2 regions of the Cyanobium sp. NIES-981 genome follow, and region 1 is predicted to be linked to the other one. Evidence: predicted binding sites of a transcription regulator. Region 1 holds the regulator's gene; the other holds the start of a gene.

Region 1 (5,041 bases):
CGCTGCGGGAGAGCCGTCGCCGTGATCCTCTGAACCGTTGCCCACCGATCCCACGCCCCAGCCGGCACGCCTGCAGTTGGTGGTGGGGCTCGGCAATCCCGGCAGCCGCTATGCCGGCACCCGGCACAACGTCGGTTTCATGGCTCTGGAGCGTCTTGCCCAGGCCTGGGGAGGGCGTTTCCGCCAGCAGTCCAGGCTGCATGGACTGCTGGCCGATGTCGGTCAGGGCGAGCGCCGTCTGCGGTTGCTCATGCCCCAGACCTACATGAACGACAGCGGCCGCTCGATTCGCGCCGCCCTGGACTGGTTCTCCCTCCATCCGGCTGAGCTGCTCGTGGTGGTGGACGACATGGATCTGCCACTGGGCAAGCTGCGCCTGCGGGCCAGCGGCAGCGCGGGCGGACACAACGGGCTGCGCAGCACCATCAGCCACCTGGGCACCCAGGACTTTCCGCGCCTGCGGATCGGCATCGGTGCGCCGGCCCAGAACCCGGCGGAGCGGCGGGCCCGTACCGTGGGGCATGTGCTGGGGCGTTTCAGTCCGGCGGAACAGCCCTGCCTGGAGGCGGTGCTCCACGAGGTGGAGTCCGGCATCGGTCTGATTCAGCGCCTCGGCGTGGAGCGTGCCGGTAATCGTTTGAACAGTTTTCAGCCCGAGACACCGTCAGCCTGACCCCATGGCCCCTCTGCCAGCCACCACAGCCCAGCTGCGCGTGCTGCACCAGAGCTTCAGCCACCGCCGGCTGGAGGGGGAGGTGAGCGCCGGTGGGTTCCACTGGACCTTCAGCTGGGCCTTCGACCGGGGTGAACTCTGCGTGGAGCCCTCCCTGGGCCGGGCCCTGATCCAGGACGCGCTGCTGCGCTTTCTGCTCAAGGCGGACTACCAGCTCGAACCGGGCGGGGACTATGCCTTCACGGTGCGAGCCCGCTTCTAGGTGTCCGCCTCAGGCCTCCGGCGGGACGGGCCAGGTCCGCAGCACCCCATCGGCGGACCTGCGGAAGCGGCGGCCGAGCCAGCGCTCCACCAGCAGCTGGGCCACCACATCGTCGATGTCGCGTGGAGGGAGGCGCAGCCCGCGGGGCAGCAGCTGGCGCCAGCTGGGCCTGCGGCGCAGCTCCCAGTAGCGGGTGCGCGCCGCCAGGGTAGTGCCGCGCTCCTCCACGCTCAGGGGCTCCAGGGTCAGCCGGCGCAGCCACTGCGGCCAGGGCCGGCTGCCGGTGCCGTCACCCAGCACCACCTGGCGCAACCCCCGCTGCTCGTGCCACGCGGCCAGCAGGGCCAGCGCCTGGGGGGGAGGCAGGATCGCGGCCTGCAGCACCTGGCCAGCCTCGCGGTCAACCAGCACCAGGCCGCACTTGCTGCGGCCTGGATCCAGGCCCGCCAACAGCGGCGGCTGCTCTGGGTCCCCCGCCGGACTGCCGCGATGGCCGGTCATGGTCGTGGCGGCCGCGCGGGAGGGTTCTGCCAACCGCCAAGGATCCGCAGCTCCACGGTGATCGGGTCCGGGGTGTCGGCATCGCGCAGGGCCACCGCCTCGAGCTGCACCACCGTGGCGGCGGGCCGTTCCGCCAGGGTCCGGGCCAGCTGGTTGAAACTCGCGGCATCGAATTGCAGGCCATCCACGAGGGTGCCCTGCCGCTGGGCCTGGGCGTAGGCCGCCGCCAGCAGCAGGTTGAGCCGCCGCACCAGCTGCTCCGGGCTGCGCAGGTCGGCCTCGATCGTGGTGCGGGCCATCACCTCGCCCTTCTCCACAACCTGGCGGTTGGGGCGGAGGTCCGGGAAGGCCAGCACCTGCCGCTCACCGCGCAGCACGTTGGCCGCCGAGAGGATGCTCACCACCCAGCTGCCCGGGCGGGCCAGCAGGCTTTCCAGCCGGGCGATGTCGTTGCTGGGCACCAGCAGGATCTGACGATCCACCGGCTGGCCGGGCAGCACCCGCCTGAATGCATTGATGTTGGCCTGCTGGAGCAGCGTGGTGATCACCTCCTTCGCCTGGTCGGGACGCTCCAGCTTCACCTTGGCGCTGGCCAGGGGCTGCCCGGTGGAGATCACCACATCGCCGCGGCGCAGGGCGATCAGGTTGGTCTCGAGTTCCTCCAGTTCCTTCGCTCCGGCGGCGATCTTCTCGCGCACGCTCTTCAGCTCGGCTTCGGTGCGCTTGATCTCGGCGTCACGGCCGCTCACCACCCGGGCCAGCCGGTCGCGTTCCTGCTCGAGCCGGGCGCGCTGGGCCTGGAGGGGAGCCAGTTCGCGGCGCAGGGCGGTGGCCTGGCGCTCGGCCTGGGCGAGCTCCTTCTGCACCCGGCGCTGGCCCTGCTGCGCACGGGCCACCTCCGCCTGGCTGGAGGTGAGTCTCTGGCGGCTCGCCTCCAGCTGCGTCCTGGTGGTGCTCAAGCGCTCCTCGAGCCGCTCGAGTTCGAACAGGCCGGTGCGCAGCCGCTCACTCACCAGCAGCATCAGCCCGAGCGACACCGCACTGATCAGGCTGCCGGTGAGCACGGTGATCAGCACCGCTGTGCGCCGCGGCCGCAGGTTGAACAGGCTCAGGCGCGCCTTGCCGACACGGCTGCCCAGGCGATCCCCCAGGGTGGCGAGAACGCCACCCAGCACCAGCAGCGCCAGGATCAGCAGCCAGCCCGACACAGGCTCTCCCCAACGGGGTCAGTATCCCGCCTTGGCGGCGATGGCCGGCCCGGCCCGGTCACTGGCTCAGCTGAACCGCTTGGCCAGGGCGATCGGGTCGAACACCGTGATCTTCTTGCGATCGATCTGCACAAGCCCCTCGTTGCGCAGGTCCCCCAGCAGCCGGGTGATCGTCACCCGGGTCGAGCCGATCGCCTCGGCGATGGCCTGGTGGGAGAGCCGCAGATCGATGGTGATGCCTTCGGTGCCGGGAACCCCGAAGTCACGGCAGAGCACCAGCAGAAAGCTCACCAGCCGGGAACTCATGTCCCGGTGGGTGAGGGTTTCGATCATGGTCTCGGTCTGCAGGATCCTGGAGGAGAGGCCCTGGAGCAACAGCAGTCCCACGCTGGCGTCCTGCTCGATCGCCTTGCGCACCGAGCTCGCCGGCGCGCTGAGGAGCTCCACCCGGGTAAAGGCGATGGCGTGGTAGAAGCGATCCGAGCGCTGGCCGGTGAGCAGGGAGAGCACACCGAAGAGGCTGTTCTCCCGCAGCAGGGCCACCGTGATCTCCTCCCCCGACTCGTACACGCGGGAGAGCCTCACGGCGCCGCGACGCAGCAGGTAGACCCGCTCGGCGGGATCGCCCGGAAAAAAGATGGTCTTGCTGCGCTCGATCGTCTCGATGCTGCTGCCGGCCAGGCTTCGGATCACCTCCAGCAGCGTCTGGGTGTTCTGGCCCGCCGATCCGATGCCGCTCACCACCCCGGGGGCCCCACTGCTGGGGGTGTTGGCGGTCCTGCTGAAGCCGCGCGAGGCGCCAACCATGGGGTGGGGAAGGCAGATGGCCGGACCCTAAAGATCAGGCCGGGGCCTTCGTGTAGCAATCGTCACGCTTTGTTGGTCGGCGGACCTGGCGGCACCGCCGCTGTTGTCGTGGCCAACCGCGACCGGGCAGCGGCCTGTGCCGGTGATACACCTGTTCCCACCAGGGGTGGTGTCTGTGCGCTGCGCTACGGCGGGATGCCGCTACATTCAGTCCTGCGTCGCTGCAGGGCCATGGCCGCCAGTCTCACGACCAGCCCGGGCTCCGGCAGCGCCGAACCGGCCGGGCCTGCCAGGGTGGCGGCCCTCCCCTCCCGCCGTTCCCCGCGGCTCGAGGTGCTCGCTTCCGCCGCCACCGACACCACGCCCCTGCCCTCCCACCGGCCCCTGCCGCCCGCCGCCCTGCCCGTGCGTCTGGCCGCGCAGCCCGAAGGCATGCTCCAGGTGCACACCGCCCCCTTCCGGGGCAGCGCCAATTCCGTGCTCAGCCAGGCCCTGCGCAGCGCGGGGCTGGGCAGCCGCGTGCTGGTGAGCCAGCTGCTCAAGGGCGGCGTGGATCAGGGCCTGGCCGCCAGCCCCTGGCTGTGCGGCCGGCTCCAGTGGCTCCGCCCCGCCGTGGTCGCCTGCCTGGCCGAGCCGGCCCGGGATCATGATCCCTCCGTGCTGGAGGCTGTGCAGGCGGTGTGGGCCTACAGCCGTCAGCAGCTGCTCCAGGGTGCCGTGGATCTGATGGTGCTCGATGAGCTCGGCCTGGCCGTGGAGCTCGGCTATGTGCCCATGGAGGAGGTGCTCACCACCCTCGAGCAGCGCCCCCCGCACCTGGATGTCATCCTGACCGGGCCTTGCATGGGTCCTGAGCTGATGGCGCTGGCCGATCAGGTGACCCAGCTCCGCCGCGGCTTCTAGCTCCACTCCCCATGCTCAAGAACGACCGTTGGATCAAGCAGCAGGCGGCCAGCGGAATGCTGGAGCCGTTTCAGGCCAGCCTGGTGCGCCATCTGGAGCCTGAGCAGGCGGCCCGCCCTGTGCTCAGCTACGGCTGTTCCTCCTATGGCTACGACCTGCGTCTCTCGCCCCAGGAGTTTCTGATCTTCCGGCACGTGCCCGGCACGGTGATGAACCCCAAGCGGTTCAATCCGGCCAACCTGGAGCCCGCTCCCCTGCATGACGACGAGGACGGCTCCTATTTCATCCTCCCGGCCCATTCCTACGGCCTCGGAGTGGCGCTGGAGCGCATGCGCGTGCCCGCCAACATCACGGTGATCTGCCTGGGCAAGAGCACCTACGCGCGCCTCGGCATCATCGTGAACACCACCCCGGCCGAGGCCAGCTGGGAGGGGCATCTCACCCTGGAGTTCAGCAATTCCTCCGGGGCCGACTGCAGGATCTACGCCAACGAGGGCATCTGTCAGTTGCTCTTCTTCGAGGGCGATCCCTGTGACACCACTTACCACGATCGTGCGGGCAAATACCAGCATCAGCCGGAGCGCGTGACCCTGGCGCGGGTGTAGCCCAGACACGCTTCCCCCGGCGCGATCAGGGGGCCAGACGGGCCCGGTGCAGCCGGCTCTTCTCGTACCAGGCGGCGATCTC
Region 2 (5,041 bases), 540 kb from region 1:
CCCCCCAGGTGGCGAGCAGGGTCTCCAGCGGTCGGCCGTAGAGACGGCGGATCACCGTCTTCTCCAGCAGCAATCCGGCCAGACCGCTCACCAGGAAGGCGGCGGGGATCGCCAGGATGATGTAGAGCGGGAAGAGGGCTTCCAGCGGGCCGTTCTTGAAGAGGTTCTGCACCACGAAGGTGGTGTAGGCCCCGAGCATCATCAGCTCGCCGTGGGCCATGTTGATCACACCCATCAGGCCGAACACCACGGCCAGGCCGAGGGCGGCCAGCACGAGCACCGATCCGATGGCGAGGCCGTTGAAGAGGGTTTCGTTGAAGAGATCCATAGGCCCTCGCAGGGGCGCCCAGGGGAACAGAGAACAGCGCAGAGGCCCCGGTTGCCCTGATGCGGCCATCCTTCAGGGAGAGCCGAATTCAGGAACAGGATGTCAGCGACACAGGAAGCGACCCATGAAAGGAAGGGGGAGGTGGCTCCCCCTTCCGGCGCCGAGGCAACCCCTCCCCCTGGGCGGGGGGTGGGTCATCGACGCCTGGCGGCTCACATCTTGAACTTGCCGGGATCGGGCACGTCCGTGCGGGTCCAGTCGCAGGTGAAGCCCTTGGTTTCGGGCACAAACTGGTTCCAGGCGATGGGCTTGATCACGCCCTTGTCCTCGACGATCTTGAACATGCCGTCCTTCTGCACCTCACCGATCAGCACGCGCTTCTCGACGTGGTGATTGGGCTGCACGGTGACGGTGCCCTGGGGAGCGTCGAAGCTGACACCGATCAGGGCTTCACGCACCTTGTTGTCGTCGACGCTGTTGGCCTTCTCGGCAGCAGCGGCCCACAGGTACACCATCATGTAGGCAGATTCCGCCGGGTCATTGGTGACGCGGTTATCGCCGTACTTCTTCTTGAAGTTCTCGGTGAACTCCTTGGAAGCGGGAGTGTCGAGCGACTGGAAGAAGTTCCAGGCCGCGAAGGTGCCCTCGAGATACTCAGGACCGATGGCCGCCACTTCCTCCTCGGCGATCGAGAAGCTCATGATCGAGTAGCCGTTGGCTGGCGTGATCCCAGCGGCCTTCATCTGCTTGAAGAAGGCCACGTTGCTGTCGCCGTTCAGGGTGTTGACAATCACGCCGCCGTTGGGGAGGGCCTGCTTGATCTTGGCAATGATCGGGGCGACTTCCGTGTTGCCCAGAGGCAGGTAGTCCTCACCCACCACGGTGCCGCCCATGGCCTTGAGCTGCTCCTTCATGATGGTGTTGGCCGTACGTGGATACACGTAGTCGGAGCCCACCAGGAAGAAGTCCTTGCCCTTGTTCTTGAGCAGCCAGTCAACAGCGGGCTCAGCCTGCTGGTTGGGGGCAGCACCGCTGTAGAAGATGTTCTTGGAGCACTCCTGGCCTTCGTACTGAATCGGATAGAAGAGGAAGTGATCCTTGGCCTCGAAGACAGGCAGCATGGCCTTGCGGCTGGCGGAGGTCCAACCGCCGAACACCACGGCCACCTGATCCTGATCGATCAGTTTCTTGGCCTTCTCGGCGAAGGTGGGCCAATCCGAGGCTCCGTCTTCCTCGACAGGAACGATCTTGAGCTTCTTGCCATCGATCGTGATGCCGCCCTTGGCATTGATCTCATCGATCGCCATCAACTCGGCTTCGGCCACCGTGTTCTCGGAGATGGCCATGGTGCCCGAGCGGGAATGAAGGATCCCGACCTTCACTTCACCGTCGAAATCCCCGGAGGCCTGTTCGCCTCCTCCGCAGGCCACAAGGGTGAGGGAGGTGGCCAGGGCCGTGGCACCGCTGAACAGGCGCAGCGACGTCTTGCCCATGGCTTTGCCCATGAAGGAAGGGGTCATAGAAGCTCCTACGGAAGAACCGCCGAATGGTCCGCTGCGATTCAGCGGCATAGCGGACCGTATCCAGCGGGCAACCGATGGAATGTAGCCAAGGCCACACTTTGCCGGGCTGGTCAGTGGCACCTGACCCATCCCCTTGCATGGGGAGACCCCTGGCAGCAGCCCCAGCGCAACGTTCTGAAGCGGGTGCCCCGAACCCGCCAAGCCATGCCCGCTGATCTTCAACGAATTGTGTTAGTTCGTGACGACTGGCAGTTGACGCAGCAGAAACGCCTCCACCGCCTCCAACCCCTCGCCACTGCGCAGATTGGTGAAGCACCAGGGCCGCCCCGGCCGCATCCGCTCGGTATCGCGCTCCATCACCTCCAGGCTGGCCCCCACCATCGCGGCCAGGTCGATCTTGTTGATCACCAGCAGATCGGAGCGGGTGATGCCGGGGCCGCCCTTGCGGGGGATCTTGTCACCGGCGGCCACATCGATCACATAGATGCAGAGATCCACCAGTTCAGGGCTGAAACTGGCGGCCAGGTTGTCGCCGCCGCTCTCCACCAGCACCAGATCGAGATCGGGGAAGGCCTCCTCCAGCTCCCGCACGGCGGCCCGGTTGATCGAGCAGTCTTCCCGGATGGCGGTGTGGGGACACCCTCCCGTTTCCACGCCCCGGATGCGCTCCGGCTCCAGCGCCCCGGCCCGGGTGAGGAACTGGGCATCCTCCTGGGTGTAGATGTCGTTGGTGACCACGGCCAGCTGCAGCTGCTGGCGCAGGCGGCGGCAGAGGGCCTCCACCAGGGCCGTCTTGCCGGAGCCCACCGGGCCGGCGACACCCACACGCAGCTTGCTCATGGCCCCGTTCAGCTCCTGAACAACCGGGAGTAGAGCTCAGCATGGCGCAGCTGGGCGATGCCGGCGCCCACCCCCCCGTTCCAGAGCTGGCGCGGATCGGCCGCCGCCAGCTCCACCGCCCGCTCCTGTATCAGCGGCGCCAGGGCCAGCTGCAGCCGCTGGGCCTCGGTGGAGCCCAGGGGCACCAGGCGCACCGCCGCACTCAGCTGGTTGGCCACCCAGCCATAGAGGTAGGCCTCCACCACATCGGCTGCAGGGAGATCCAGGGCCCGGCCTGCCAGGGCGAAGGCCGCCGGCCAGGCCAGGTCGAGCCTGGGCATGGAAAATCCCAGGTCGGCCAGCAGCCGCAGCAGCGAGCCGCCCATCTGGCGCTGCTGGGCCCGAACCTCGTGGGCCTCCCGCAGGGCCAGCAGCCAGCGGTCCCGGTCCTGCAGCTCCTGCGGCGAAGCCTCCATCAACGCGGGCAGCCAGGCCGCCTCGATGGCCAGCACGCCCCGGTGGAGCTCGTCCTGCAGCCAGCGGGCCACGGCAGGGCCATCCTCCAGGCGGCCGGCCTGCACCAGGGCCTCCAGTCCCTCGGCATAGCTGAACGCGCCCACCGGCAGCGCCGGGCTGACCAGCTGGAACAGGCGGAGCCGCTCAATGCCCATGGGTGTGGGTGTGGGTGTGGGTGTGGTCGATGGCCGGGGCATAGGCCCCCGCCTCCGGCAGGAAGGGGGCGACCACCTCGGTCACGGTCAGGCCCCGGTGTTCGAGCAGATGGGCCAGCACCGGATCCGCCAGCAACCGCAGTTCCCCGGTCTTGATCTCCATCGCCACATGGCGGTTGCCGAGGTGGTAGGCCGCCTGCAACAGGCCGAGTTCGGAAGCCGCGGTGACCCGCAGCAGCGGCTCGGGGGCGGCCTCGATCCGCACCAGCGGCTCGGCGCTGGCTCCCCCGAGCAGTTCGCCCGGCCGCAGCGGCTCACCCCGGGGGAGCTGCAGCAGCAGCGGGCAACCACAGACGCTCTGGCGCAGGCCCCGCAGCCGGCTGCGCTCCTCGGCGCTGAGGGCCAGCTTCAGGGTCGCCTCTCCCCCGGCCCGCTCCCCCAGCCTGCGGGTGAGGAGCAGGGGGCCGGAGGCTGGCGCAGCGGGCGCGGCGGCGGGGATCATGGCCGGAGCACGCGGACGGGACGATCACCAGCATCACAGGGAATCCCCCGTGGCATGGCAAGGCCCGGCTGTTGTTCCGCCGCCGCGGGCAGGACCCGCGGGCGGACACGGTTCACCAGGGGGAAACGAGCGCACCGCTCAAACTGCAACGCGCCTTTCCCCACGCCGATGGCCGCTGTGAGCTGCCGCTGCTGCACACCGCCGGGGGCCTGGTGGGCGGCGATCGGCTGAGCATCACGGCCGGCCTCGCCCCCGGCAGCCGGGCTCTGCTCACCAGCGTGGCCGCCCAGAAGATCTATGGCTCCGTTGGCCGCTGCCGGGAGGCCCCCGCGGGCCGCTGGGCCCGTCAGGATCTGCACTTCAGCCTCGAGGAGGGGGCCGACCTGGAGTGGCTGCCCCAGGAGCTCGTGCTCTACGCCGATGGGCTGTTCGAGCAGCACTGCCGGGTGAACCTGGCCGCGGGAGCCTCCTTTCTGGGGGGCGAGGTGGTGCGCCTGGGCCGCACGGCGGCCGGGGAGACGCTCGGATCGGGCCGCTGGCGCTCGGCCCTCGAGATCCGGCGGCAGCGGAACGGGGCGAGCGAGTGGGTGCTGGTGGACCGCACGGAACTGGCGGGGGGCTGTCTGGAGGGGGAGCACGGCCTGGCGGGAGCGCCGGTGTATGGCTCGCTGGTGTGGGCGGCGCCGGACACCCTGGCCACCACGACGCTGACGAGCCTGCTCGAGGGCTGCCGCCGGGACCGGGCCGGCCTGAGCGGTGAGATGGCCTGCGGCGCGCTGGAGCCGGGCCTGGTGGCCCGCTACCGGGGCCACTCCAGCCAGGCGGCCCGCTACTGGTTCACCCGGATCTGGGCCCGGGTCCGCCAGGTCCGGAACCTGGCGGACCCGGACCTGCCCAGGGTGTGGCCCTTCCAGGAGCGGCCGCTGGGCTGAGTGGCCTCACCTGGACGCTGCTTCTGCCGGCGCAGAAGCCTCCAGCAGCCCGAGCCGGCCAGCCAGCCAGCGGGTGGTGGTGGCCTGGGTGAGAATCGTGACCAGGATGGCCAGGAAGGTCACCGAGGAGATCAGCCGAGCCTGGGGGGCGCCGACCCCGAGCATCAGACCCGCCAGCGCCCCCGGAATGACACCGGTCTCCCGGGTCCAACAGATGAACAGCAGCTCTTCGATCGACCAGCGGGCGCGGCGATCCGGCAGAGCAC

The links. Region 1 encodes NtcA, which controls nitrogen genes in cyanobacteria. Its sites were predicted from a motif close to GTANCNNNNGNTAC; they were not measured.
Region 2: the regulator NtcA is predicted to act here: its motif matches at 1,933-1,946, upstream of urtA (urea ABC transporter substrate-binding protein).

What each region holds. Positions count from the first base shown of each region.
Region 1 covers NZ_LT578417.1:1,746,227-1,751,267, reverse strand. The annotation lists gene pth (aminoacyl-tRNA hydrolase) at 38-673, shown strand; gene CBM981_RS09075 (DUF3146 family protein) at 678-935, shown strand; gene CBM981_RS09070 (resolvase) at 945-1,436, opposite strand; gene CBM981_RS09065 (DUF3084 domain-containing protein) at 1,433-2,644, opposite strand; gene ntcA (global nitrogen regulator NtcA) at 2,711-3,451, opposite strand; gene CBM981_RS09055 (cob(I)yrinic acid a,c-diamide adenosyltransferase) at 3,683-4,354, shown strand; gene dcd (dCTP deaminase) at 4,366-4,959, shown strand; gene thyX (FAD-dependent thymidylate synthase) at 4,985-5,041, opposite strand, start outside.
Region 2 covers NZ_LT578417.1:2,281,387-2,286,427, reverse strand. The annotation lists gene urtB (urea ABC transporter permease subunit UrtB) at 1-328, opposite strand, end outside; gene urtA (urea ABC transporter substrate-binding protein) at 541-1,821, opposite strand; gene ureG (urease accessory protein UreG) at 2,083-2,691, opposite strand; gene CBM981_RS11525 (urease accessory protein UreF) at 2,700-3,341, opposite strand; gene ureE (urease accessory protein UreE) at 3,331-3,843, opposite strand; gene CBM981_RS11515 (urease accessory protein UreD) at 3,915-4,775, shown strand; gene CBM981_RS11510 (sodium:proton antiporter) at 4,782-5,041, opposite strand, start outside.